Loktanella sp. M215: one gene and its partner. The protein of the gene in region 1 interacts with the protein of each later gene in a pairwise test. Links are inferred from orthologs where the notes say so. Each region holds a gene or a part of one and is shown in the gene's direction. Other genes may lie near its edges.

The links.
Region 2: the proteins of GLR48_RS08565 (region 1) and GLR48_RS15455 interact in binary tests that used the Escherichia coli proteins (3 or more experiments, as listed by UniProt). The link is inferred for Loktanella sp. M215 from one-to-one orthologs.

Annotation. Positions count from the first base shown.
Region 1 is NZ_WMEA01000001.1:1,752,279-1,756,026, reverse strand. What follows is about bases 21-3,545. They hold GLR48_RS08565 (2-oxoglutarate dehydrogenase E1 component), read left to right. Parts: upstream 21-384; coding sequence 385-3,345; downstream 3,346-3,545. Other genes in these bases: odhB (2-oxoglutarate dehydrogenase complex dihydrolipoyllysine-residue succinyltransferase), read left to right, coding at 3,342-3,545; GLR48_RS08570 (hypothetical protein), read left to right, coding at 21-357. Outside these bases: more of GLR48_RS08570, read left to right, coding at 1-20; more of odhB, read left to right, coding at 3,546-3,748. UniProt on the Escherichia coli protein: E1 component of the 2-oxoglutarate dehydrogenase (OGDH) complex which catalyzes the decarboxylation of 2-oxoglutarate, the first step in the conversion of 2-oxoglutarate to succinyl-CoA and CO(2).
Region 2 is NZ_WMEA01000001.1:3,107,903-3,111,050, forward strand. What follows is about bases 12-2,936. They hold GLR48_RS15455 (ABC-F family ATP-binding cassette domain-containing protein), read left to right. Parts: upstream 12-509; coding sequence 510-2,363; downstream 2,364-2,936. Other genes in these bases: GLR48_RS15450 (alanine/glycine:cation symporter family protein), read left to right, coding at 12-467; GLR48_RS15460 (MarC family protein), read left to right, coding at 2,528-2,936. Also shown: more of GLR48_RS15450, read left to right, coding at 1-11; more of GLR48_RS15460, read left to right, coding at 2,937-3,148. UniProt on the Escherichia coli protein: Genetic data indicate it may be involved in ribosome assembly or function.

The DNA of each region.
Region 1 (3,748 bases):
GACGTGTCGGTCTGGCGCCTGCCGGACGACAGCGCGATCCTTTATACCCTGCTGGAACGGTCGCCGACGACGGCGGCCCTTCGCCTGACGTGCAAATATGTGGGAACGACGGCCGCCGGCAGCCGTTCGGACATGATGGCAACGTCACGCTACGCGGACATCATGCACAACGAAGCCGTGACGCCTGCCGTCTACACCGCCGACCCTGCGGCCCTGCAGGCGGCACAACCCAAGACCGGATGGACCGACATGGCGATCATGTTGATCGACGACAGCGCACGCAGCGATGCGGCACAGCGGCAACTGCCCGTCCGGTTTCCCGTGACCTATACCAGCCAAAGCATCCTTCTTCCCTGACCGGCCATTCCCCCGAGAGGTCCTTTCATGACTGACCAACCCTCCAACGACGTGTTTCACGCCTCCAGCTTTCTGCAGGGGCATAACGCCGATTACGTCGAACAGCTTTATGCGCGCTACGCGGACAATCCGCAGGCCGTGGATGAAAGCTGGCGGGACTTCTTCAAATCACTGGGCGATTCGCCCGCCGATGCGCGGGCAGAGGCGGCGGGCCCGTCGTGGTCGCGCATGGACTGGCCGCCGGTGCCGAACGATGACCTGACGCAGGCGCTGGACGGCCAGTGGGCGCAGGAACCGGCGGCAGCGGCGAAGAAGATCGCCGCCAAGGCCGAGGAAAAGGGTGCCAGCCTGTCCGAGGCGCAGGTCCGTGCCGCCGTGCTGGACAGCATCCGCGCGCTGATGATCATCCGCGCCTACCGCATCCGGGGCCACCTGATCGCCGATCTGGACCCGCTGGGCATGCGCGAGGTCAACAGCCATCCAGAGCTGGACCCGGCCAACTACGGATTCTCCAAGGCGGACATGGATCGCCCGATCTTCATCGATAACGTGCTTGGCTTGGAAATCGCGACGATGTCCGAGATCATGGCCATCGTGAAGCGCACCTATTGCGGCACTTTCGCGCTGCAGTACATGCATATCTCGAACCCCGACGAAGCCGCCTGGCTGAAAGAGCGGATCGAGGGTTACGGGAAGGAAATCACCTTTACCCAGAATGGCCGCAAAGCGATCCTGAACAAGCTGGTCGAGGCCGAAGGCTTCGAGAAGTTCCTGCATGTGAAATACATGGGGACCAAGCGGTTCGGCCTCGACGGCGGTGAGTCGCTGATTCCCGCGATGGAACAGGTGATCAAGCGCGGCGGGCAGCTGGGCATGGAAGAGATCGTCATCGGCATGCCGCACCGGGGCCGTCTGTCGGTGCTGGCGAACGTCATGCAGAAACCCTACCGCGCGATCTTCAACGAATTTCAGGGCGGCAGCTTCAAGCCAGAGGACGTCGAAGGCTCGGGTGACGTGAAATATCACCTCGGCGCGTCCTCTGACCGGGATTTCGACGGTAACACCGTCCACCTGTCGCTGACGGCGAACCCCTCTCACCTCGAAGCGGTGAACCCCGTCGTGCTGGGCAAGGTCCGCGCCAAGCAGGACCAGAAGCACGACAAGGACCGCACGAAGGTCATGGCGATCCTGCTGCACGGCGACGCGGCCTTTGCGGGGCAAGGCGTCGTGGCCGAAGGGTTCCAGCTGTCGGGCATCCGCGGCCACCGCACCGGCGGGACCATGCATATCGTCGTGAACAACCAGATCGGTTTCACGACGGCGCCGCACTTCTCGCGCTCTTCGCCCTACCCTACCGACATCGCCCTGATGGTCGAGGCGCCGATCTTTCACGTCAACGGCGACGACCCCGAGGCCGTGGTCCACGCCGCCCGTGTGGCGACCGAGTTCCGCCAGAAGTTCCACAAGGACGTGGTGCTGGACATCATCTGCTATCGCCGCTTCGGTCACAACGAAGGTGACGAGCCGATGTTCACCAACCCGGTCATGTACACCAAGATCAAGAAGCAGAAGACGACGCTGACGCTTTACACGGACCGTCTGGTCAAGGACGGCCTGATCCCCGAGGGCGAGATCGAGGATATGAAGGCCGCGTTCCAGTCCAAGCTGAACGAGGAGTTCGAGGCCGGCAAGACCTACAAGCCGAACAAGGCCGACTGGCTGGACGGGCGCTGGTCGCACCTTGACCGCGACAAGGACAACTATCAGCGCGGCGAAACGGCCATCAGCCCCGAGGCGATGGCCGACATCGGCCACGCGCTGACCGTCCCGCCAGAGCATTTCACAACCCACCGGACGATCGACCGCCTGCTGGAAGCGAAAAAGCAGATGTTCGACAGCGGCACCGGGTTCGACTGGGCGACCGGAGAGGCGCTGGCGTTTGGCTCGCTGGCGCTCGAAGGATACCCGGTCCGTCTGGCGGGTCAGGACAGCACGCGCGGCACCTTCAGCCAGCGCCATTCGGCGCTGATCGACCAGAACAACGAACAGCGTTACTTCCCGCTGAACCACATCCGCGACGGTCAGGCCCAGTACGAAGTCATCGACTCCATGCTGTCTGAATACGCGGTGCTGGGGTTCGAGTATGGCTACTCTCTGGCCGAGCCCAACGCCCTGACCCTGTGGGAAGCGCAGTTCGGCGACTTTGCCAACGGTGCGCAGATCATGTTCGACCAGTTCATTTCGTCGGGCGAATCCAAGTGGTTGCGGATGTCGGGCCTCGTCTGCCTGCTGCCGCACGGCTACGAAGGACAGGGGCCGGAACACTCCAGCGCCCGTCTGGAACGGTTCCTGACGATGTGCGGCAACGACAACTGGATCGTCGCCAACTGCACGACGCCTGCGAACTACTTCCACATCCTGCGTCGCCAGCTGCACCGCAGCTATCGCAAGCCGCTGATCTTGATGACGCCGAAGTCGCTGCTGCGCCACAAGATGGCCGTGTCGGATACCGCCGATTTCACGACCGGATCGTCGTTCCACCGCGTCCTTTGGGACGATGCGGAAAAGGGTCATTCGGACACGCAGCTGGTTGCCGATGACAAGATCAAGCGCGTGGTCATGTGTTCCGGCAAGGTCTACTACGACCTGCTGGAAGAACGCGACGCGCGCGGCATCACCGACACCTACATCCTGCGGTTCGAGCAGTTCTATCCCTTCCCGGCCCAGTCGGCGGTGAACGAGCTGCAACGCTTCACGAACGCCGAAATGGTCTGGTGCCAGGAAGAGCCCAAGAACCAGGGGGCGTGGACCTTCATGGAACCGAACCTTGAATGGTGCCTGACCCGGATCAAGGCGAAACACACACGGCCCATCTACGCCGGTCGCGCGGGTGCCGCGTCGCCCGCGACAGGCTTGGCCAGCCAGCACAAAGCCCAGCAGGCCGCCTTGGTGGCCGAGGCCCTGAACATCGAAGGAAAAGACCAATGAGCACCGAAGTCCGCGTCCCCACTCTGGGTGAATCCGTCACCGAGGCCACTGTCGCCACATGGTTCAAGAAGCCTGGCGACAGCGTCGCCGTGGACGAGATGCTGTGCGAACTGGAAACCGACAAGGTAACGGTCGAAGTCCCCTCGCCCGTCGCCGGCACCCTGTCGGAAATCGTCGCGGCCGAAGGCGATACCGTCGGCGTGGACGCCCTGCTGGCGCAGATCAGCGAAGGCGAGGCCGACAGCGCCAAGGCAGAGGCGCCCAAGGCCGACGCCAAACCGGAAAAATCCAGCGCCGATCAGGCGGCCAAGGCCGAGGACGTGCCCACAGCCGCGGGCGCAGGCAGCCCCGCCACAGGCGGCACCGACACCGTGAACGCCGGCCCGGAAGAAACCAAGCCGCG
Region 2 (3,148 bases), 1.4 Mb from region 1 along the record:
ACGGCCCCGACGGCGCGCAGGGCATGGTGCTGACGCAGAATGCCCTTGGGGAACACATCGGTGTCGCAGGTCCCTATTTCGTCGCCATCGCGATCCTGTTCTTCGCCTTCACCTCGATCATCGGCAACTACTCCTATTCCGAATCCGCTATGGAGTTTCTGGGGCTGGGGGGCCGTGTGCCGCTGATGATCCTGAAGGCGCTGGCCATGGCGATGGTGATCTGGGGCGCGGTGCAGCCGGTGTCGGCGGTCTTCAATCTGGCCGACGCCAGCATGGCGGTGATGGCGACGATCAACCTTGTCGCGATCCTGATCCTGTCGAAAACCGTTGTGGTGCTGACCAAGGACTATTTCGGCCAGAAGGCGGCAGGCCGCGTGCCGCTGTTCCGGTTCAGCGAACACCCGGATATCGACAAGGGCGTGGACCCCAGTATCTGGAACCGCGACGTCGCGCAGGAACGGCAATAAAGCACGCTTTCCCATGGCCGCCGCCTCTGCTATGCGGCGGCCATGCTCAAAATCTCAGACATCACATATTCCGTCGAAGGCCGCACGCTGCTGGAAAACACCAGCGTGACGATCCCCACGGGTCACAAGGTCGGTCTGGTCGGTCGCAACGGCACCGGCAAGACCACCCTTTTCCGCATCATCCGGGGTGAAATGATCCTCGACACCGGCACGATCAGCCTGCCGAAGGGCTGGAAGATCGGCGGCGTCAGCCAGGAGGTGCCCGGCAACGAGGTCAGCCTGATCGACACGGTGCTGCGCGCAGATACCGAACGCGAGGCGCTGCTGGCCGAGGCCGAGACCGCCACCGACCCCATGCGCATCGCCGAGGTGCAGACGCGCCTTGCCGACATCGATGCATGGAGCGCCGAAGCGCGGGCGTCCACGATCCTCAAGGGTCTGGGGTTCACGGACGAAGAACAGCGCATGCCCTGTTCGGCGTTTTCGGGCGGCTGGCGGATGCGCGTGGCACTCGCCGCGGTGCTCTTCGCGGAACCCGACCTGCTGCTGCTGGACGAGCCGACCAACTACCTCGATCTGGAAGGCGCGCTGTGGCTGGAGGCGTATATCGCCAAGTATCCACACACGGTGCTGATCGTCAGCCACGACCGCGAGCTTTTGAACCGGTCCGTCGGCGGGATCCTGCATCTGGAAAACAAGGGGCTGATCTATTACACCGGCACCTACGACCAGTTCGCCCGGCAACGCGCGGAAAAGATTGCCCTTCTGACCTCGGCCGCGAAAAAGCAGGACGCCAAGCGCGAGCATCTGCAAAAATTCGTCGACCGCTTCAAGGCGAAGGCGTCCAAGGCCAAGCAGGCCCAGTCCCGCGTCAAGGCGCTGGAGAAGATGGAGACGATCCGCGTCCCCGCCGACGCCGCGCGCACGGTCTTTACCTTCCCCGAGCCCGAGGAGTTGTCGCCCCCCATCATCAGCGTCGAAGGCGGCGCCGTGGGTTACGGCAACACGATCGTGCTGCATGACCTGAACCTGCGCATCGACCAGGACGACCGGATCGCCCTGCTGGGCCGCAACGGCGAGGGCAAGTCGACCCTGTCGAAGATGCTGTCGAACCGGCTGGAACTGGCCCGCGGCAAGATGGTCACCTCCAACAAGCTGCGCATCGGCTTTTTTGCCCAGCATCAGGTGGACGAGCTGCGGATCGAGGAAACCCCGCTGGAACACCTGCTGCGCGAACGCGCCGAGGAAGGTCAAGCGAAACTGCGCGCCCGCCTCGCGGGCTTCGGCCTTGGCGCCGATCAGGCGGATACAGAGGTTGGGCGTCTGTCCGGCGGCCAGAAGGCCCGTCTGTCGCTGCTTCTGGCCACTCTGCCCGCACCACACCTGCTGATCCTCGACGAGCCGACGAACCACCTCGACATCGAATCCCGCGAGGCGCTGGTCGACGCGTTGACCGCCTATTCCGGTGCGGTGATCCTCGTCAGCCACGACATGCACCTGCTGTCGATGGTCGCGGACCGGCTGTGGCTGGTGAAGGGCGGCAACGTCAAACCCTACGATGACGACCTCGAATCCTATCGCAAGATGCTGCTGACTCCCGAAAAGCAGCAGGAGAAGGCCAAGGCCGCCGCCCCCGTGGTCAAGAAAGCCACGCGCGAGGAAATCATGGCCCTGCGGTCCGACGCCCGCAAAAGCGAGGAGCGTGTGCAGAAGATCAACGACATGCGCGACAAGCTGGCCAAGAAACTCGCCGACCCCGCCCTCTACGAGGATGCGCGGATCGGCGAACTGGCGACGTGGAACAAGAAATACGCCGAAGTGATGGACGGCCTCGGTCGCGCCGAGGCCATGTGGATGGCAGCCCTTGAAAAACTGGAAAAGGCCGAGAAGGCCTGACGCCCTCCTCGCTTTTTCCTCAAATACTCCCGCCGGAGGCTCCGGCGGCAGACCGGGACGGCACCTGACCTTCGGCGTGCATCCCTTTGATCTAAAACACCAATCGCCCGCCACGAAAATTTACCCGAGGCAAAACTCACCGCAGAGGCATTCGAGGCCACCACATGACCGACCTGCCCACCCTGATCGCCGCCTTCACGGCCATGTTCATCGTCATCGACCCGATCGGTCTGGCGCCGCTGTTCATCGCCATGACCCAAGGCATGTCACAGGCGCAGCGCCGGGCGATCGGCGTGCGCGCCTGCACCGTGGCGATCGGGCTACTGCTGCTTTTCGCGGTCTGCGGCGAGGCGCTGCTGGAGTTCATCGGCATCTCGATGCCGGCCTTCCGGATCGCGGGCGGTGTGTTGCTGTTCATCACGGCCCTCGACATGCTGTTCGAGCGGCGTCAGGCGCGGCGGCAGGACAATGCTGATGACGCCGTCGATCCCGCCCACGATCCGTCGATCTTCCCCCTCGCCATTCCTTTGATCGCGGGGCCGGGTGCCATCGCCACGATCATCCTGCTGACCGGGCAGGCCGACAGCGCGCTGGGGTTCGGGGCGGTGCTGGGCGTGATGATCCTCGTCATCGCAATGGTTTTCGCCATGTTCATGGCCGCCGGCCTGCTGGAGCGGCTTCTGGGCAAGACCGGCATCAATGTCGTCACCCGCCTTTTGGGGATGCTGCTGGCGGCGCTGTCGGTGCAGTTCATCCTCGACGGGCTGAAGGGTTTCGGTCTGGCG